Regions from separate parts of the Ensifer sp. PDNC004 genome, predicted to be linked through region 3. Evidence: predicted binding sites of a transcription regulator. Region 3 holds the regulator's gene; each other region holds the start of a gene.
The links. Region 3 encodes LexA, which represses DNA repair genes until DNA is damaged. Its sites were predicted from a motif close to TGTTCNNNNTGTGTTCNG; they were not measured.

Region 1 (6,896 bases), 1.5 Mb from region 3:
CGAGATGCTCGAATTCTTCGAGCGCTTCGATATCGAGAAATACGGCACCGATGGCGGCCCGCTGCACGACCCGACGGTCATTGCCTATCTGCTGCGGCCCGAGCTTTTCACCGGCCGCGATTGCAACGTCGCGATCGAGACCAAGTCGGAGCTGACGGCCGGCATGACCGTCGTCGACTGGTGGCAGGTCACCGGCCGGCCACACAACGCCAAGGTCATGCGCTTCGTCGACGACCAGGGTTTCTTCGATCTTCTGACCGAGCGGCTGGCCCGCATCTGAACCTCGGTTCGATCATCGTACTCTAAACGAAAACGGCGCCCCGAGAGGCGCCGTTTTCTTTTCTCGTTCCGTTGATCAGAACTCTTCCCAGTTGTCCTGGGCAAGCGCGTTGGCGCCGGAGGTCTGGGTAAGCACCCGCTGCGTCGAAGCCGAATAGTTGCTTCGCGCCGGGCTTGCTGCCGGAGCGGGCCGCGCTTCGCGGGCGGGGGCCGGGACCGGAGCCGGGCGTTCAGCCGCGCGCATGCGCTCGGCCGTGCCGCGCAGCATTGCTGCGGAGGACGGCTGGGCCGATGTTGTCGCCTGCGCGACCCGGAAGCGCGCAACGAGCGTGTTGAGCGTGCGCGCTTCCTCGTTGAGCGCCATGCCGGCCGCAGTCGTTTCCTCGACCATGGCGGCGTTCTGCTGGGTCACCTGGTCCATCTGGTTGACGGCCGAGTTGATCTCCTTCAGGCCGACGGCCTGCTCGGAAGCGGAGCTGGAGATCTGGCGGATGAGACCGTTGATCTGCACCACCTGCTCGGCGATCTTTTCGAGCGCACCGCCGGCCTTGCCGACGAGATCGACGCCCTCGCGCACCTGGCCGGCCGAGGTGTTGATCAGGGTCTTGATCTCCTTGGCGGCGTTGGCGGAGCGCTGGGCGAGCTCGCGCACTTCCTGGGCAACGACGGCAAAACCCTTGCCGGCGTCACCGGCACGCGCCGCTTCGACACCGGCGTTCAGTGCCAGAAGGTTGGTCTGGAAGGCGATTTCGTCGATGACGCCGATGATGCGGCTGACCTCGTGCGAGGACTGTTCGATGCCCTTCATCGCGGCGATCGCCTTCTGCACCACTTCGCCCGATTGTCCGGCGTCGCTGCTGGCGACGTCCACCGATTTCGCGGCGACCTTGGCGTTTTCGGCGCTGGCGTTGACCTGCGAGGTCAGCTCGTCGAGGGCTGCTGCGGTTTCTTCCAGGCTTGCAGCCTGCTGCTCGGTGCGGTGCGACAGGTCGTTGGCGGCGCTGCTGATTTCGCTGGTGCCGTTGCCGATGTTGACGACCGAATGGTTGACGGTGCGGATCGTCTCTTCGAGGCTTTCCATCGCCGCGTTGAAGTCGCGCTTAAGCTGGGCGTATTCGCCCGGGAAATCGTCGGTGATGCGGAATGCGAGATCGCCGGACGACAGATGCGAGAGACCCTTGCCGAGGCGGGCGACGATGTCGCGCTGAAGCGCGCTCGATTCGGCACGCTCGGTTTCCGAGCGGCCGCGTTCGCGCTCGGCCTGTTCGCGCTCATGGCGGGCTTCGCCTTCGAGGCGCTTGGTGTCGGCAAGCTGATGGCGGAAGCCTTCGAGCGCCTTGGCGACTTCGCCGGTTTCGTCGGAACGATCCTGGCCGGCGATCGCCTTGGTATAGTCACCGTGGCTGAGGTCGTTCACGTCCTTGACGAGGCTTGCCAGCGGCTTCTGCACGAAACCACGAACCGCGAGATAGAGACCGAGCAGCACAGCGCCGAGCACGACGAGGCCGCCGACGATCATCATGTAGGTCTGATCCTTGACCGGCGCATTGATCGCGGTGCGCGGCACGTCGACGAGCACGACCCAACTGGTGTTCACGCCCGAGAGAGTGAACGGATAGACGAGACGGTCGAAGGGCTCGTTGCCGTCATAGGAGAGGTTGGAGATGATGCCCGGCTTGCCGGAGGCCAGCGCGTTCTTGACGACCTCGTTGCCTTCTCCGTCATACTCCTTGAGCAGAAGGTCCGGGATCGGTGCGACCAGCCATTTGCCGGTCTGCGACAGCAGGTAGACGCGGCCGGTGTCGAAGGGCTTCAGCTTCGAGAGGCCATCGCCGAGCGAAGCGAGCGAAATGTCGACGCCGGTGACGCCGAGAAGTTTGCCGCCGGACATGACCGGATAGGCGATCGAGCTCATTGCGGTCGGTACGTCGGTGTCCTGTGCGGTGTAGGGCTGAGTGATTGCACCCTTGCCGCTTGTTGCAGCGAGTTTGTACCACTCGGCCGCGTAGTCAGCGCCAAAAGTGGAGTACTGGATTTCGTTGGTGCGGCTCTTCGACCAATAGGGCGTGAAGATGCCCTTGTCGTTGCCGCCCAGTTGCTTGTTGTTGACGACGTCTTCCTGGCGACCGTCGAAAGCCTTCGGCTCCTCGGCGAACCAGCTGCCGAAGGCGAACGGGTTCTGCTCGAGGTTTGCCCTGAGGATGTTGATCACCCCGGTGCGCTCCAGCGACTTCTCGGCATGTGCGCGGCCGAGGATGCCCGCCATCGAGCGGGCAGCACTTGCAAGCTCGCCGATGTCGCCGGCAATGTCGGAGGCAATCGCGCGGGCTTCGCCGCCAGCCTGTTCGAGGACCAGCGTTTCGACGCGGTCCTCGGTCTGGGAGATGAGAACGAAATTCGAGGCAAGCAGGACAAGTGCGATCGTGCCGCCTGTCACCGCGATCAGTTTGGTCGCCAGCGATTTGGCTTGGAACTTGAACATGAAATCCTCACGTGCTGGGAGGTTCGCAGGTTTTCACCTGCGGTGGACGCATTTCGCAATGGGGGTGAACTCCATCATGGAGCGTCAGATGCCGACCGGCATGTTGGAGACGACCAGGCGCTTTGGCCGGTTTTCTCACGGTCCTGAATAGACTGGAGATTCTTAAGATAGGGCCAACACGGACGCTGTTTTACGCATCGCTTGGATAAAATTGCGCGCAAAGTTTTACGTCCGCGACATCGGCTGTCCGGATTGCGCGAGCGGTCGTCGGAAGGGGGGAAACGATGCGGGCAAGGGGCCGGGAATAATGAAGACGGGCGAATATCGCCCGTCTCAAGCGTGCGCTTTTAGGTGCGGAATCTAGAGGCGCGATGCCACGTCCGCAGCGAGCGGGATCGAAGGCTGAGCGCCGCTCTTCAGGCAGGCGAGGGAGCCGGCGACTGCTGCGCGGCGCAGAGCGTCGGGGAAGGCGATGCCGGCATCGAGGCTGGCTGCGAGATAACCGCAGAAGGTGTCGCCGGCGCCGACGGTATCGACCGGCTCGATCTTCAGGCCCTTGGCGCGCTGGATCTCGCCCTCATGTACGGCCACCACGCCTTCGGCGCCAAGCGTGACGATGACCGTCTGGCCGGTCTCCGCGTGCAGCGCCTTCATCGCTTCTTCGCGCTCAGTGCTCCCGATACCGCTCTTGCCGGCCAGCAGCTCGAATTCGGTTTCGTTGGCAATGACGATATCGGCCATGCGGCCGAGGCGGGCTGCCTCCGGCGTCAGCGGCGCGATGTTGATGACAGAGCGCACGCCCTTCTGTTTGGCGGCGGTGAGCGCCTTTTCGACCGAGGCGGCCGGAATTTCGAGCTGCAGCATCAAGGTGTCGCCGGGCTTCATGCCATCGACTGCCTTTTCAGCATCGGCCTCATTGACCGTCGCATTGGCGCTGGCGACGACGACGATGACATTTTCGCCGTCACCGCCGACGAGGATATGCGCGGTGCCGGTCGGTTCGCTGACTGTCTTGGTCAGCGACAGGTCGGCGCCGGCACCCTTCAGCAGTTCGAGCGCGCCGTCGGCAAAGCTGTCCTTGCCTACCGCGCCTGCCATCTGCACCGTGGCGCCGGCGCGCCGTGCGGCCAGCGCCTGGTTTGCGCCCTTGCCGCCGGCGGCGGTCGAGAAGCCGGTGCCGGCGACGGTTTCGCCGGGCTTCGGAAGGCGTGCGGTGGTGGCGATCAGATCCATGTTGATGGACCCAAAAACAGTAATCATGTGTAGGTATCCTGTCGGCTTTGCGAATTGGGCCGGAGAGTGCCCGACAGCCTCAGTCCTCGTCAACCACCCGCAGGCGCAATTGCCCGACGCGATTGTCGACCGGGGCACGTGGTTCACCAGCGTCCCGTGTGCCGCCTTCCGCTTGCAATTCGAGGGCCTCTATCTTGGCGCCGCGGCGGGTCAGCTTGCTGGAGGAAACGAGGATGTCCTCGACATCCTTCTGGCTCATGGCGAAATGGCCCTGCAGCTTGCGCACACGCTCGTCGAGACGGCCAAGGTCCTCCATCAGCCGCGCGACTTCGCCCTGGATCAGGTGCGCCTGCTCGCGCATGCGCGCATCCTTGAGGATAGCCTGGATCACCTGGATCGACAAAAGGAGCAGAGAGGGCGAGACGATGACGATCCGCTGGCGGTGTGCCTTCTGCACGATCGCTTCGAAATGCTCGTGGATCTCCGCAAAGATCGATTCCGAGGGGACGAAGAGAAAGGCGGTGTCCTGCGTTTCACCCGGGATCAGATATTTGCCGGCGATATCGCGCACATGCGTTTCCATGTCGCGGCGAAAGAGTTGGGCGATCTGCTGGCGGCGTTCCGGGGTCGGCGCGTCACGCATTGCGTTCCAGGCTTCGAGCGGAAATTTTGCGTCGATGACCAGGGGCGGCTGGCCGTTCGGCATGCGGATGGTGCAGTCGGGCCGCACCCCGTTCGACAGCGTCGCCTGGAATTCGAAGGCGCCCATCGGCAGCCCGTCGGCGATGATCGCTTCCATGCGCGACTGGCCGAAGGCGCCGCGCGTCTGCTTGTTCGAGAGGATCGCCTGAAGCCCGGCCATATCTTTGGCGAGCGATTGGATGTTGTTCTGGGCCGTGTCGATGACCGCGAGGCGCTCCTGCAGCCGGCGCAGGTTTTCATGCGTCGCCTTGGTCTGCTCGCTGATCGAGGTACCGATGCGGTGGGTCATGCCGTCGATGCGCTGGCTGAGCGTCTGGTTGAGCTCCGCCTGCCGGGCACCGAACACCTCGGCCATCGCCGCGACCCGCCCCTGCATCTCCGTCTGGGCGGCCAGCAGCATTGCCATCTGTTCCTGCCGCTCGTCGTCGCGGGGATTGCGTCGGCGCGACAACGCTATCAGACCGGCAACGACGACCACAAGGCCGGCGGCAAGCACGAGATGGCCCAGGGTGATTGGCAGAGTGCCGATGAAAAACAGCGGCTGGGCGAAGGGAAGGGGCGCAGGTTCCATGCGCCGAGCCTAACAGATTCTCTCGCGAAGTGTAGATCAAAACAAGAACAGAAGCGCGTCGAGGTTAATGCCCGGCCAGGGGCGAACGGGTGCCGCAGGTGGCAAGGCAATTTCCTTGCGCGTCGATGGAAAGATCGGCTATGGGAGCATCATGACCATCAAGCCGCTCATCATCCTTCCCGATCCTGTGCTTCGCCAGGTTTCCACGCCGATCGAAACCGTCGACGCGGACGTCCGCCGCCTGGCCGACGACATGCTCGAAACCATGTATGATGCCCCCGGCATCGGCCTTGCCGCGATCCAGATCGGTGTCGCCAGGCGCATGCTGGTGCTCGACGTTTCGAAAGAAGGCGACGAGAAGACGCCGCTTGTCTTCATCAACCCCGAGATCGTCGCTTCGTCCGACACCTATTCGGTCTACGAGGAAGGCTGCCTGTCGATCCCGGATTATTACGCCGAGGTAGAGCGCCCCGCTGTCATCACCGTCAAGCATCTGGACCGCGACGGCAAGGAACAGACGATCGAGGCCGATGGCCTGCTCGCCACCTGCCTGCAGCATGAGATCGACCACCTGAACGGCGTGCTGTTCATCGACCATATCTCCAAGCTCAAGCGCGACATGGTGATCCGTAAGTTTACCAAGGCCGCCAAGACGCGCGGCGCCAAGGCGATCTGAGCCTTCGATCGCGGACGATCGCGCGAAAGCTTGAAGGCGGGAACCCTTTGAACATTCCAGGAAGTGCGTGAAACGGCTTTCCTGAAATTGTCCTGTTTTAGAGAATGAGATCATTTCGCCGTTTCCCCGCATGAAGTGATCTGAGAGGACGGAGTTACCGCCTTGTCGCTTCGCATCATCTTCATGGGCACGCCGGAATTTTCGGTGCCGACACTGGCGGCACTTGCCGAGGCCGGCCATCAGATCGTCGCCGCCTACACCCAGCCGCCGCGGCCGGGCGGCCGTCGCGGGCTCGACCTGCAGAAGTCGCCGGTGCACCAGGCGGCCGAGTTGCTCGGCATTCCGGTGCTGACGCCGGTCAACTTCAAGGACGAGGCGGACCGCCAGACCTTCCGTGATTTCGACGCCGACGTCGCCGTCGTCGTCGCCTATGGGCTGCTGCTGCCCGAGGCCATTCTCGCCGGCACCAAGCTCGGCTGCTACAACGGCCACGCCTCGCTGCTGCCGCGCTGGCGCGGGGCAGCGCCCATCCAGCGCGCGATCATGGCTGGCGACCATGAGACCGGCATGATGGTGATGAAGATGGAAAAGGGGCTCGATACCGGCCCGGTGGCGCTTACCAAGACGGTCCAGATCGGCGAGACGATGACGGGGGGCGAATTGCACGACCGACTGATGCAGGTCGGCGCCAGCCTGATGCGGGAAGCGATGGCGAAACTCGAGGCCGGCGATCTGCCGCTCACGGTCCAGGCGGAGGACGGTGTCGTCTACGCCCAGAAGATCAGCAAGAACGAAACCCGCATCGATTTCGCCCGTCCCGCCCGCGCGGTGCACGACCACATCCGCGGCCTGTCGCCGTTCCCGGGCGCCTGGTTCGAGCTTGAGATCGCCGGCAAGCCGGAACGCATCAAGGTGTTGAACTCGCAGCCCGCTTCCGGCGCGGGCGAGGCCGG
Region 2 (6,896 bases), 150 kb from region 3:
TCGATCGCGCGCTCCTTGAAGTAATCGCCGAAGGAGAAGTTGCCGAGCATCTCGAAGAAAGTGTGGTGGCGTGCGGTGTAGCCGACATTGTCGAGGTCGTTGTGCTTGCCGCCGGCGCGAACGCACTTCTGCGCCGTCACGGCCGTCGAATAGGGACGCTGCTCCAGGCCGGTGAAGACGTTCTTGAACTGCACCATGCCGGCGTTGGTGAACATCAATGTCGGATCATTGCGCGGCACCAACGGGCTCGACGACACGACCTCGTGACCGTTCCTGCGGAAATAGTCGAGAAAGGTCGACCGGATTTCATTCACGCCGCTCATCTTGCGTCCTATTCTTAAGCACCGATTCCGGCCCGGGTCCGGCCCACGCCGCGCCACTAAGCCATTGTCCCTAAACCCTGCAGCCGCCCTTGGTGACCACACCCTCCAACGCGCTGGGTCGCCGGAACCAAAGGCTTTTATCGCTCACATATCCGACTGTCCAGACGCCAGCAAAAAACCGGCCGCCCATGGGGCGACCGGTTCCTGGGTAAGCTCAGTGGACCGAGCGGCTTATGCTTCCGGCGGTTCGTCGCCGTCGTCCGCTTCCGGACCGCCATTCTCGAGGAACCGGTCGGCGATCAGGCCGGCGTTCTGGCGCAGCGCCGTCTCGATCTCGCGTGCGAGATCCGGATTGTCGCGCAGGAACGTCTTGGCGTTCTCGCGGCCCTGGCCGAGACGCTGGCTGTTGTAGGAGAACCAGGCGCCCGACTTCTCGACTATGCCGGCCTTGACGCCGAGGTCGACCAGTTCGCCGGTCTTCGATACGCCCTCTCCATACATGATGTCGAATTCGACCTGCTTGAAGGGAGGCGCCATCTTGTTCTTGACGACCTTGACGCGGGTCTGGTTGCCGACCACCTCTTCGCGCTCCTTGACCGAGCCGATGCGGCGGATGTCGAGGCGAACCGAGGCGTAGAACTTCAGCGCGTTGCCGCCGGTGGTGGTTTCGGGCGAACCGAACATCACGCCGATCTTCATGCGGATCTGGTTGATGAAGATGACCATGCAGTTCGACTTGGAGATCGAGGCGGTCAGCTTGCGCAGCGCCTGGCTCATCAGGCGGGCCTGCATGCCCGGCAGGCTGTCGCCCATTTCGCCCTCGATTTCAGCGCGCGGCACGAGCGCTGCAACGGAGTCGACGACGAGAACGTCGATCGCGCCGGAGCGCACCAGCGTGTCGGTGATTTCGAGCGCCTGCTCGCCGGTATCGGGCTGCGAGATCAGCAGGTTTTCAAGATCGACGCCGAGCTTGCGAGCGTAGACCGGGTCGAGCGCGTGTTCTGCGTCGACGAAGGCGCAGATGCCGCCCTTCTTCTGAGCTTCCGCAACCGTCTGCAGCGCCAGCGTCGTCTTACCCGAGCTTTCCGGGCCGTAAATTTCAACGATGCGGCCCTTCGGCAGGCCGCCAATGCCGAGCGCGATGTCGAGGCTGAGAGAGCCGGTCGAAACCGTCTCGATCTCAATGATGCTGTCCTTCCCACCGAGCTTCATGATCGATCCCTTGCCGAACGACCGTTCGATCTGGGAAAGTGCCGCTTCAAGTGCCTTGCTTTTATCCACCGATTTGTCCTCTACGAGCCGCAAAGAGTTTTGTGCCATTTGGTCCACCTTTAGGTTATTGAAGCTACCGAGGCAATGAAGCCGCCGCAGGAGTTTTTGTACATGTTTTGTTCCGTATTTGCAAGGGCGCGACAACACATTGAAAAACAATAGCTATCCACCATTCGTTCGATTCTTGTTCACGGAACGAAACCGGAGTTTTCGAATGTTGGCGCCAGCGCTTCGAACCTGCCCAGCAAGGCCCGGCCGATTCGTTGGCGCATGACCCTCCGGACGGGTCGGGCGCGTGGCGCTTCGCGATGCGGCATTGCAGGATGCCAACAGATATTCGGCCGATCGGCCAAGCAGAGGAACATTCATGACGCAAGCTGAGATCGTCGTTTTCGGTGGCGCGCATATCGACAGGCGCGGCCGTATATCGGGAACGACTGCGCCCGGATCGAGCAATCCGGGAAGCTGGTTCGAAGAAGCGGGCGGCGGTGGTTTCAATGCCGCGCGCAACATGGCGCGGCTTGGCCACAGCGTGCGCATGATCAGCACCCGCGGCGGCGATGCGGCCGGCGAGATGGTGACCGCAGCCGCGGCCGCCGCCGGCGTCATCGACAGCCCCCTCACCTTTCTCGACCGCCAGACGCCGAGCTATACGGCGATCCTCGAAAACGACGGCAATCTGGTGATTGCGCTTGCCGACATGGAGCTCTATCGGCTGTTCTCGCCGCGGCAGTTGCAGCGGCGCGCGCTGCGCGAGGTCATTGCCACGAGCCAGCTCGTTCTGACCGACGCCAACCTGCCCGAAGAAACCATTGCCGCACTTGCCCAGTCAGCTGCCGGCAACGGCCGCCTCGTCGCCGGCATCGCCGTTTCGCCGGCCAAGGTCATCCGCTACCGGCCGTGCCTCTCGCATCTCTCGTTCCTGTTCATGAACGAATCCGAGGCCCGGGCACTGACCGGCAAGGAGGCGGCCGAGGCGGATGAGTGGCCGTCGTTGCTGAGAAACGTCGGCCTTACGGGTGGCGTCGTCACACGCGGTGGCCGTGCCGTCGTCGCCTTCGACGGCGAAAACACCTGCGTTGCCGTTCCGCCAGCCCTTCCCGCCCTTGCCGACGTCACCGGCGCCGGCGACGCGCTCGCCTCCGGATTCCTCTCGGCGCGCCTTGGCGGCCACGCCATCAACGCGTGCCTGCGGCACGGCATCGCAGCCGCTCAAATCACCTTGCGCTCTCCCTTGGCCGCATCCGAAGAGATGTCCGCGGCCAATCTCGAACAGGCGCTGGCCCTTGTGCCCGTGCCCCAAATGCTGTCATGACATTTGCCAGCAGAACTCCCAAGGAAAGACCATGACCAAACCCGCTTCCCCCTTCCTGCCGATGGAATATTCCGACGAGGTCGCAGCCGCCAAGGCGCGTGGCGCGCCGATCGTGGCGCTGGAGTCGACCATCATCACCCATGGCATGCCCTACCCGGGCAACCTGAACATGGCCCGCAGCGTTGAAGCGATCATCCGCGAGCAGGGTGCCGTGCCGGCGACCATCGCGGTCATCCATGGCGTACTGCATATCGGCCTTGACGACGCCAAGCTCGAAGAACTGGCGAAGACCCAGGGCGCGATGAAGGTCTCGCGCGCCGACCTCGCCTTCGCGATCGCCGAGCGCCGCACCGGCGCGACGACCGTTGCCGCGACGATGATTGCCGCTGCCCGCGCCGGCATCCGGGTCTTTGCGACCGGCGGCATCGGCGGTGTGCACCGTGGCGCCGAGCTCTCCTTCGACATCTCGGCCGACCTCGACGAGCTCGCCCGCACCGGCGTCATCGTCGTCTGCGCCGGCGCCAAGGCGATCCTCGACATTCCGAAGACGCTCGAAGTGCTCGAAACCCGCGGCGTTCCTGTCGTCACCTATGACAGCGAAATCTTCCCGGCCTTCTGGTCGCGCGACAGCGGCCTCAAGAGCCCGCTGATGCTGAACAGCCCGGCGGCGATCGCCAACTTCCAGACCATGCGCGAGCAGCTCGGCGTCGAAGGCGGCATGCTGGTCGCCAATCCGGTTCCGGAAGCTGCCGAGATCCCGCGCGAAGAGATGGAAATCTACATCGCCCGCGCGCTCGACAACGCCGAGAACGACGAGATCACCGGCAAGGCGGTCACGCCCTATCTGCTGAGCAACCTCTTCGAAATGACCGAGGGCCGCAGCCTCGAGACCAACATTGCGCTGGTCGAGAATAATGCCCGGCTTGCCGGCGAGATCGCGGTGGCGTTGAACGCGAAGTAATCTCGGACAGTCTTCGACAAACAGAAAAGCCCGGCGATCATTTCGCCGGGCTTTTTCGTGTCCGGAGTTCACCGGGATTACTCAAAAGAGGTTTAGACCGACCAGGCTTAGGAATCGAGCATCTCGCGCACGGCGACGGCCAGTTGCTTCAGCGAGAACGGCTTCGGCAGGAAGCCGAACTTGGCGTCCGCCGGCAGGTTGCGGGCAAAGGCGTCTTCGGCATAGCCCGAGACGAAGATGAACTTCAGGTCCGGATACTTCTTCCTGAGTTCGGTCAGAAGCGTCGGTCCGTCCATTTCCGGCATCACCACGTCGGATACCACGATATCGACGGCGCCGTTGAGCTCGTCCATGATGTCGAGCGCCTCGACGCCGGAGCCGGCCTCATAGACGGTGTATCCGCGCGTTTCCAGCATGCGCTTGCCGCCGCGGCGAACGGCCTCCTCGTCCTCGACGAGCAGCACGACTGCCGAATCGCCGGTGAGATCGGTCGGCTCCTCGTTCTTGACCACGGGAGCCGCTATCGTCTGCACCACCGGCGCAGCAACGGTTCCGGTGCCTGCCTGCACGGGCTCCTCGGGCGCAACCGGCACCTCGATATGGCGCGGCAAGAGGATGCGGAAGGTCGTGCCCTTGCCCACTTCCGATTCCGGATAGATGTAGCCGCCCGACTGCTTGACGATGCCATAAACCATCGACAGGCCGAGACCGGTGCCCTTGCCGACCTCCTTGGTCGTAAAGAACGGCTCGAAGATCTTGTCGAGGATCTCAGGCGCAATACCGGTTCCCTGGTCGGAAACTTCGACCATCACGAAGTCTTCGTCCGGCAGTTCGCGCCGTCCGAAGGCCGAGACCTCCTCCGCCGGCAGATTGCGGGTGCGAAGTGTGATGATGCCGCCTTGGGGCATCGCGTCACGCGCGTTGACGGCGAGGTTTAGCAGCACCTGTTCGAACTGGCCGAGATCGGTCCGGACCGGCCAGAGATCGCGGCCATAATCCACCTCGACCTTGACGTTGGTGCCGGTCATGCGGTCGACCAGCATGCGCAGGTCGCCGATGACGTCGGTCATGTTGAGCACCGTCGGCCGCATCGTCTGCTTGCGCGAGAAGGCGAGCAGCTGCCGCACGAGAACCGCGGCGCGGTTGGCGTTGCGCTTGATCTCCATCAGGTCGGCAAAGCTCGGGTCGGCCGGCCGGGCAGACAGGAGCAGGTGGTCGGACGACAGCAGGATCGCTGTCAGCACGTTGTTGAAGTCGTGCGCGATGCCGCCGGCAAGCGTGCCCACCGCGTTCATCTTCTGGGTCTGCGCCATCTGGTTTTCGAGCGCTTTCTGCTCGGTAATCTCCAGCGCGTAGATGATCGCCGCTTCCTCAGGCGCCTGATCGGTCTGGTCGATCACGGCATTGACGTAGAAGCGGAAATGGCGCTCGCCATCGGTGGGGTGCAACGCGTCGATCGGTGCGATGTCGCCCTGCCGGTCCTTGGCGGCCGCAAGCGCATCGTGCAGGCGAAGCTTCTCGGTTTCGTGCACCACGGCATCAATCAGCGCGCCGCGCTCGACATCGTCTTGCGAGACGAGGCCGGAGAACAGCTTCAGGAAAGGCGCATTTGTGCGCAGGATCCGGCCATTGCCGTCGACCGAGGCGATCGCCATCGGCGTGTTGTTGAAGAAGCGGGTAAAGCGCATCGCCGCGCTCGACGCCGACTGGTCGCTGTCCTCGCCGCCCTCGCGCGACATGACGATGGTGCGGCTTTCGCCGGGCGCGCCGTCGCGGGTCGAAGAAACGCGGTGGATCATGCGCACCGGAAGGCTCTGGCCGTTCATCTTGCGCAGGTCGAGGTCCAGCATCTTGGTCTTCTTCAGACCCGGCTCCGCCTGAACCGCCTGGACGAGCGTCAGCCCCTCGCCGGCCACCAGATCGCCGATGCTGATCGAGCCCGGCTGGAACTTGGTGAGATCGATCCCGAGCCAGTCGGCGAGCGTGGCGTTGATGTAGAAGATCTCGCCCTTGCGCCCCGCGGAAAAGAAGCCGGCGGGCGCGTGGTCGAGATAGTCGATCGCGTTCTGCAATTCCTTGAAGAAGCGTTCCTGGTCGTCGCGCTCCGCGGTGATGTCGGCGATCTGCCAGAGATAGAGCGGGTTGCGCTCGCTGTCTTCGAGCGGCAGCACCCGCGCCTTCAGCCGGAACCAATGGGCGCCGGAGCCGGTGGCCGCACCGGTCGCGAGCGGCTTCAGCAGGCGGAATTCCTCATGCCCCTGCTTGCCCTCGTGCAGGCCGTTGGTCAGCCGGTAGATCGCTTCCGTCGCCTCGCGATTGCGCGACAGGATGGTTTCGAGCGATTGGATGCCGGCAGCGTTTCTGGCACCCGTCAACGCGCCATAGGCGGCGTTGGCATAGATGATCCGGCCCTTGCGGTCGGTCACGATCGTGCCGTCCTCATGCGCATCGAGGAAGGCGCGCGCCAGTTCGTCCGGGCGCGACTGCGGCATCACCTCGATGAAGCCAATGACCGAGGATACCAGAAAGAAGATGCCGACCATGGCGAGAACGCCTAGGATGCCGAGCACGATCTCGTTTTCCATCTGGTTCCGGAAGATCACGAAGGCGATGGCGGACACGGTGAGGACGATCGCGAGCAGCACGATCCGCAGCACGGTTCCGGGCCTGACGCCACGGTCAACAACCGGCATCTGGTAGTCGCCTGACTGCCGCAATTTCGTCATCGGGTCCTCTTACGCGGCCGGCACCGCGCGCGGGCGCGGCCCAGCCCTTCCGGCCGGCATCCGCTCAAACCGCCGGGCAAAATCGGCCATTGCCGACACGCCCTCGATCATTCGGACAAGAATCATCTTTAACAATCAGAGATAACAGCAAAAAGCACCTGTGCGGAAGCATTCGAGCCAATTCACAGGGAATGTCGGCGAAGTGCTTGTCCGAGCCCGAAAAAAGCCGTCAAATACTGCCACTCGAAAGGCAGAAGGAGTTCAGCCTATGATGGAAACGATCATCGCCGACAACGGCA
Region 3 (6,896 bases):
GGCACCGGCGACCGGGCCTCCAGCGAACCCAAGGGCTCGTCGACGGGTGCCCCCGCTCGCGCCTCCTCGGGTGCGACCGTGACGGCGATCGCCGGCAACACGGTGCGCAAGCTGGAAACAACGACCGCGATCGCCACTTCGGAAATCGTCGCTTTCAAGCGCGACTATGAAGAGCGGGCTGCGGAACTGGCAGAAGAGATCGCCGACGAAGTCGAGCAGGAAGTCACCGCCCTCTTCTCCGACAAGGCAGCCGCCGAAGCGGCATCGGCCAAGTCGGATGCCAAGAAGGTGGAAGCCGAACGCCGCGCCCGCTCGATCATGCAGGGCTACACCGGCAACATGTGCACCGAGTGCCAGAACTTCACGATGGTGCGCAACGGCACCTGCGAGAAGTGCGACACCTGCGGCGCAACGAGCGGCTGCAGCTGAGCCACGTCGTCGTCGTCTCTGACGACGACTGAACGAAGACCACGATCATTGCCAACCCGAGGTTTTCCTCGGGTTGGAGTGCTTTATAGAACAAAACGCGAATATACAGACCGAGCCACCATTTGATTGGGTTCCCTTGAAGCCTGTTCCGATCATCGACATTATTCTCGAAGACCCGAACCGGGAGGACCTCAGCGGCATCGTTGCGCCGCTGGATGCCTACAACCATGCCCACAGCGGCATGGCCGATCTGCCCGGTTTTGCCATCGTCCTTCGCGATCCGGAGACGAAAGTCGCGACGGGTGGGCTCTATGCGACGGATGGATATGGCTGGGCCTTTATCCGTTACCTCGCCGTTCCCGATGAATACCGCGGCCAAGGCCTTGGCCGACGCCTGATCGAGGAAGCGGAGAAGATCGCGCGCCAGCGCGGCTATGTCGGCCTTTGGCTCGACACCTTCGAATTCCAGGCCCGGCCCTTCTATGAAAAGCTCGGCTTCGAGTTCTTTGGTGAACTCGAAGGCGGTGAAGGGGCGATTGCGCGCTACTTTCTGAAGAAGCGGTTCTGACGTCGGAAAGTCACGCTCCGAAGAAGCAACCGCGTTTTCTGCCCTCCGAAAGCAGCAGCATGCGGCGGCGACACGATGCACGACCGCCGACGCCGCCGGACAGCGAGTGCCTTGTTGCCCTACAACGCGTTTAGGGTCACCCGAATCGCCGGCTGCTGTTGACGTCCTTGCCGATGATCTCCCGGATAATGGTCAGGGTTTCCTTGGCCGCCTCCTTGGGCGCAACTGCCGTATCGGCGACGTTGCCGACCAGCTTCGTCATGTCGTGATCGATGTCCTTCTCCGCCCAGCGCTTTCCTTTGGCGACGGTAATGTAGACCGAGTAGGCGTGGTGCATGGTTCCGGGCCGCTCGCCGATGATGTGGAGAATTCCTCGAAACGTGTTGGGATCGGCCTCGGCAAACAACGTCTCGCCGATCCTATAGCCGGCCCGCACTCTGCCGCTGGTCACCAGGATGTTCTTGTCACTCACCGAGACGCCGGCATCGCCGAGCAACCTGCGCATTTCCTCCAGATAGGGCGAAAGATGGCCCTCATCCATGATGGCCTTGGCGTTCAAACCATCTGAAATGACGATCTGGCCCATGGGCATATCGCCTTTCCGCGACGTCCTGATCGGCTTCGATAGCCTTGATTGAGTCCGGGCTCAGCGTTTCACCGGTGGTCGGGTGCGCGATGTAGTCGTTCCTATCCTTGGACAGGGTGCGAACCGGGACGACACTGAGACTGGGTTTTACCGGCCAGTCTCCGTTTGCGGCATGGAGATCGGTATGGCACACGCCCGTTGCTTCGTATTTGACCAGGATCTGCCCCGACTGCGGCGTGGGCACCGCCAATTCGTCGATCATCAGCGGTGCGCCGAATTGCCGGACCACGGCCGCCTTCATCATTTGAGCCATTTGCCAATCCTCCTCCAATCGCCGGGCCACGGAGAGGTTTCTGATGGGAACAGCGGGCCGGCAGTGGCCTATCTCACATACGAAATTCGTGTAATTGGCGCGGGCATCGTGGCGTTCACAAGCATGGCCCGGACGGCATTTCATGGTTGGCGTGTACCGCCGACACTTCAACGAGGCTCACGGAGCGCCATCGTCCGGTTGCAGGGTAAACCCGCCGGCAGAGTTCGACAATGGGTGGAGTTCAGAAGCGGTTCAGAGAACGACGCCTCGCTTCGCCTAGCCGGATCGAGCAACACTTATCGGGCAACGACGTTCGAGCGGGCGTGCTGGCGCGCGTCTATTGACAGGCTCGGCGGCCGTCGTGTTGACTGGATGGCACGGGGCCGTAGCTCAGTTGGGAGAGCGCCGCAATCGCACTGCGGAGGTCGAGGGTTCGACTCCCTTCGGCTCCACCAAGGCAAACAGAATTGAGCCAATTGCCGAAGCACTGCAGGAGCGGCTGACTTGTAATCAGCAGATCGCAAGTTCGAGTTTCTCTGGGGACAACACTCGTCCCGGCCACCGCCCGGCCTTCGCGCAACAACGCCCGCTCACGCGCCCCTGTTTTCAGAGGCTGAACGGATCCCGTGCCGAGCGTTTCCCGCTCGGTGCATTGAACGGATCCGCCTTCTTCTCCTTGGACTTGCGGCCTTCGTCGGCGATGATCTCGTCGACTGCCTTCTGGCACTTCATCAGCTCTTCGGCCGCGGGGCCAGTGCCGCGCAGGCTGAGATTGGCGATCACGCGATCTTCGAACGCGATGGCCAGGCCCCGCTTGCGCACGAAGCCCGTCAGGAACTCGGCGTCGGTGACGTTCACGAACAGAAACTTTCCGCTCGCATCGCCAGCAGCGGTCGCCGAAGCGCTCCAGGGCTCGGTCTTGTCGAAGCGGAACGTCAGGTCGTATTCCTTGCCGACCTCGAGCGACCGCCAGTCGTCGCTGGCAAAGCCCATGTAGAGCGGCGACTCGGAGCCCTTGGGATAGAACCCGAGCCGCAAGGTGACGCCGCCGTCGAATTCCGACGATATGAAGCAGGAGCCCTCCATCGAGGTGTCGGATGCAACGGTCCAACCGTCGACGTCCTTCCACTTGATGATTTCGGACTCCTCGGCCGCGGCCGATCCCGCGGCGATCAGACAGCTTACCAATCCGACCAGCAATCTACGCATGCAAAACCCCCGTTTGCCCGCATTTTGATAGGTACCCGCGCCGCTGTCGAGGGTACCGAGCCCGATACCAGCAACATTTTAGGAATATTCACCTCTCTGCGGCAAGCGGACGCGCCCATCACATGGCGAAAGGATCTTTCGACGACTTGGTCTGGCCGCCACCGGCAAAGGGATCGTTGTTCGGGCCAGTGCCACCGGCGCCGGCAAAGGGATCGTTCGCTGCCCCCTGCCCGCCATTCGGGATCAAGGCGCTAACCGCCTCCTGACATTTGAACATCTCGCTCACCGCCTTCATCGAATCGCGCAGGCTGAGGCTCGCGACGACGCGTCCCTCGAAGGCCAGCGCCAACGTGTTCTTGCGAACGAATTCGGTAAAGAAGTCGGTGTTGGAAAAGTTCACGACGAGGGCCTTGGCGCCGGTAAGATCGACGCCGAATGCAACGGCCGGCCACTGGCGACCACGGTCGAGCTGCAAGGCGACGTCATATTCCCGCTGCGGCTCGATGGATTTCCAGTCGGCATTGCCGATCGAAAGAAACGCCAGGTTCGCCGACCCCCGCGGATAAAAGCCGATACGAAGGATCGCGCCTGCATCATAGCTCGTCGCGGCGTAACACGAGCCTCCCAGGGAAGGATCGGAACCCACCGTCCAGGCGTTGATCCGCTTCCAGATGTTCGAACGCCCATCTTCAGCAGACGCCGCTCCGGCCGTGAGCAACAGACCGAGCACCACCAACGACAATCTACGCATGCAATTACCCCACTTTCCACGCAAAGTTATCTTTTTTTGACCTCCTGTCGAGACGGTGAAGCCTCTTCCTCGCAGGGATTCTTGCGCATCCCCCACCCCCGACCCTAGAGCCGATACTGCCGGTGCGTTCTTCGCGCGTCGCAAGAGGAACGGTCAAGATGAACTCGAGGTGGAGCGGCTGGCGCAAATCAGACACAGCCTGCAGGCAAAGAGCTGTTGAACACGGCAGAGTGATCGCCATGCTTGCTGGACTTCGGAACGAAAGCACGGTTCACATCGTTACCCACCCTGTAGTGCCACCCCTTCATCAAGTGGACAATTCCCGTGCTTGCCGCCCTGCTTCTCGCTTCGATAGTCGCATCGCCCAATATGCCTGACGTCAAGCTCAGCGCCGCGACGGTGGATGAACTCCAGACCGATTTCGAACGGGCCGTGCCGTGCCATCAGATCGATGGACGCAACGTGTGGAAGGGCGCACTGGCGTTCTACATCCAGTCCTTCGTTTATGACGGCGACACACCCGTCGCGACCGACGCCGCCGACGCGGTGCTGCCGGAAGACAACAGCGCAGAGACGGTGAAGGAGTTCGAGGACGCCTGCTCGACCTCGCAAGCGACCTAAATCTCTCCTCATAGAGCCCCGTGATTCGCTCGAATCAGCTGCGCGACTGGCGTCATCCGGCGCGATTTTGGCACGCAACCGTCGCCGATAAGCGCCCTGCTCCCGCAAAAGTGACCGATCGGCACCCGCAGAAGCGGCCAATCGCCTGAATTCACGAAATTTTAGGCACTTGCGGAACACATATGGAACAGATAGTGTCTGTTCTTGATTTGTTTCACGCCTCTGGAGCGACGTGCCATGCTGACCCGCAAGCAACAGGAATTGCTTCTGTTCATTCACGAACGCATGAAGGAGTCGGGCGTACCGCCGTCATTCGATGAAATGAAGGATGCGCTCGACCTGGCGTCGAAGTCCGGCATCCACCGTTTGATCACCGCGCTCGAAGAACGCGGCTTCATTCGCCGGCTGCCGAACCGGGCGCGCGCGCTCGAAGTCATCAAGCTTCCGGAAGCCTACGCCGCCGGCCAGCAGCAGCCGCGCAGGGGCTTCTCGCCGAGCGTGATCGAAGGCAGCCTTGGAAAGCCGCCGGCGGCCGCTCCTGCTGCGCCGAAGCCCGCCCCGGTTGCCGAAAGTACGTCCGTTTCCGTCCCGGTGATGGGGCGCATCGCTGCAGGCGTTCCGATCTCGGCGATCCAGAACAACACCCATGACATCACCGTGCCGCTCGACATGATCGGCAGCGGCGAACATTACGCCCTTGAAGTGAAGGGCGATTCGATGATCGAGGCCGGCATCTTCGACGGCGACACGGTGATCATCCGCAACGGCAACTCGGCCAATCCCGGCGACATCATCGTGGCGCTCGTGGACGACGAGGAAGCGACGCTGAAGCGCTTTCGTCGCAAGGGCGCGTCGATTGCGCTCGAAGCCGCCAACCCCGCCTACGAGACGCGCATCTTCGGACCAGATCGCGTGAAGATCCAGGGCAAGCTCGTCGGGCTGATCCGCCGCTACCATTGAATTCCAGGCAGAACACCGAATCAAAAAAGAGCCTCGCCAAGGAAATTGGCGAGGCTCTTTCCATTTCGGGTGACCTGAAATCCAGATCGCCTATTCGTGGATCGTATATTCGCCGAGCTCGCAGAGATCCTGCGTGTCCTCGGTCGTATCGAGGGCCGAGCCCTCCTCGAATTCGAATCGCATGTCGTATTTGCAGACGTCCCGCCCGTCGGCAATGGTGATCTCCATGCTCTCGCCGGGGTTCAGGACCTGCCGACCGAAAACATCGTCTTCCCACTCATTGACGCCGACCGGCGACGTATAAAAGTTCGTCAGTACCACGCTGGTGTTGTTCTTCAGCTGGAAAACCAGGTCGTCAGCGTGCGCCTCAATAGCGGTCGCCGCAAAACACGCCAACGCCGTCAGGATCAGTCTCTTTTTCATTGATGCCATTGCCTCCGTTCTTAATGTTGACGGACGCTACCGATGCGGCTGATCTCAGCGGAGTCATCGCTCCCCCTCTACCGATTTCACCGAAGCGATAAGATCCGACGGAGGCATAGGAGACGTGGCTTGCGCGGACGTGGGGTCGCGAAACGACCCGCGCTGCCCTAGGGCAGAACGTCAAACCAACTTAAACGAGGTGAAAATATTGGAGGCCTCGCCCGGAACAGTAGAAATGCGAAATATCAATGGCTTGCGCGAGCGCGCTGCCACACTTGGCTGAAATATTTTCATTGAAAATTCAAAGGCGGCTGCCACACCCTGCCACACTTTTCTTACTCTGAATCGGTCCGCGGCAACTCGTCCAAGGTGAAGAGTGGCAATGCGTTGTCATCCCTTTGTTTCACGCCCTTGAAGGATGGATGCCGCAGCTTCCCGTCTTGTGTCCATGCCCGGTACTCGATGTCCGCGACGAGCAGAGGGTCGGTGAAGACGGCTCCCTTGCGCTTCAGCGCGACCGGCGGCCGCGTTGCCCGGATCGTGTCGAGCACCTTGCGCAGGTCCACCGATTCCTTATTGCTCCACCCGGTACCGCAGCCGCCGACATAGACGAAGTTGTCGCCCTTCCTCGCCGCCAGCAGCAGCCGACCGATGGCGCCTGGCATCGTCGAAGGCTCATAGCCGATGATCACGAAGGTATCGCGGCGCGCACATTTGATTTTCAGCCACTCCGGCTGACGGCCCGATCGATAGGGCTTGTCCCGGCGCTTGGCGACGATCCCCTCAAGGCCGAGTTCGCACGCCGCGCGGAAGAACTCGGCGCCGTCCGCCGCCACCTCCTCGGAGAACCGGATCGCGCCCATCATGCCGGCGACAATCGGCTCGAGCAATTGCCGCCGCTCGGACAACGGCAGCCACCGCAGGTCGCGACCGTCGAGACATAGCAGGTCGAAGGCATAGAAGATGATTTCGCTTGCGTCGTGCGCGCTGGGCTTCTTGCCGACCGCACGCTGCAGCAGCCCGAAATCTGACCTGC

Region 1: the regulator LexA is predicted to act here: its motif matches at 5,300-5,317, upstream of JVX98_RS20270 (DNA recombination protein RmuC).
Region 2: the regulator LexA is predicted to act here: its motif matches at 1,702-1,719, upstream of recA (recombinase RecA).

What each region holds. Positions count from the first base shown of each region.
Region 1 is NZ_CP070353.1:2,475,293-2,482,188, reverse strand. It holds gene JVX98_RS20285 (nucleoside hydrolase) at 1-280, shown strand, start outside; gene JVX98_RS20280 (methyl-accepting chemotaxis protein) at 356-2,761, opposite strand; gene JVX98_RS20275 (ribokinase) at 3,122-4,021, opposite strand; gene JVX98_RS20270 (DNA recombination protein RmuC) at 4,074-5,267, opposite strand; gene def (peptide deformylase) at 5,419-5,943, shown strand; gene fmt (methionyl-tRNA formyltransferase) at 6,106-6,896, shown strand, end outside.
Region 2 is NZ_CP070353.1:826,965-833,860, reverse strand. It holds gene alaS (alanine--tRNA ligase) at 1-323, opposite strand, end outside; gene recA (recombinase RecA) at 555-1,643, opposite strand; gene JVX98_RS11995 (carbohydrate kinase family protein) at 1,963-2,910, shown strand; gene JVX98_RS11990 (pseudouridine-5'-phosphate glycosidase) at 2,942-3,871, shown strand; gene cckA (cell cycle histidine kinase CckA) at 3,979-6,597, opposite strand; gene JVX98_RS11980 (flagellar biosynthetic protein FliO) at 6,866-6,896, shown strand, end outside.
Region 3 is NZ_CP070353.1:977,620-984,515, forward strand. It holds gene JVX98_RS12660 (vitamin B12-dependent ribonucleotide reductase) at 1-429, shown strand, start outside; gene JVX98_RS12665 (GNAT family N-acetyltransferase) at 566-997, shown strand; partial or broken gene JVX98_RS12670 (ethanolamine ammonia-lyase light chain EutC) at 1,134-1,716, opposite strand; partial or broken gene JVX98_RS12675 (zinc-dependent alcohol dehydrogenase) at 1,708-1,896, opposite strand; tRNA gene JVX98_RS12680 (tRNA-Ala) at 2,276-2,351, shown strand; gene JVX98_RS12685 (hypothetical protein) at 2,503-3,105, opposite strand; gene JVX98_RS12690 (hypothetical protein) at 3,224-3,880, opposite strand; gene JVX98_RS12695 (hypothetical protein) at 4,181-4,477, shown strand; gene lexA (transcriptional repressor LexA) at 4,715-5,437, shown strand; gene JVX98_RS12705 (hypothetical protein) at 5,528-5,860, opposite strand; gene ligD (non-homologous end-joining DNA ligase) at 6,196-6,896, opposite strand, start outside.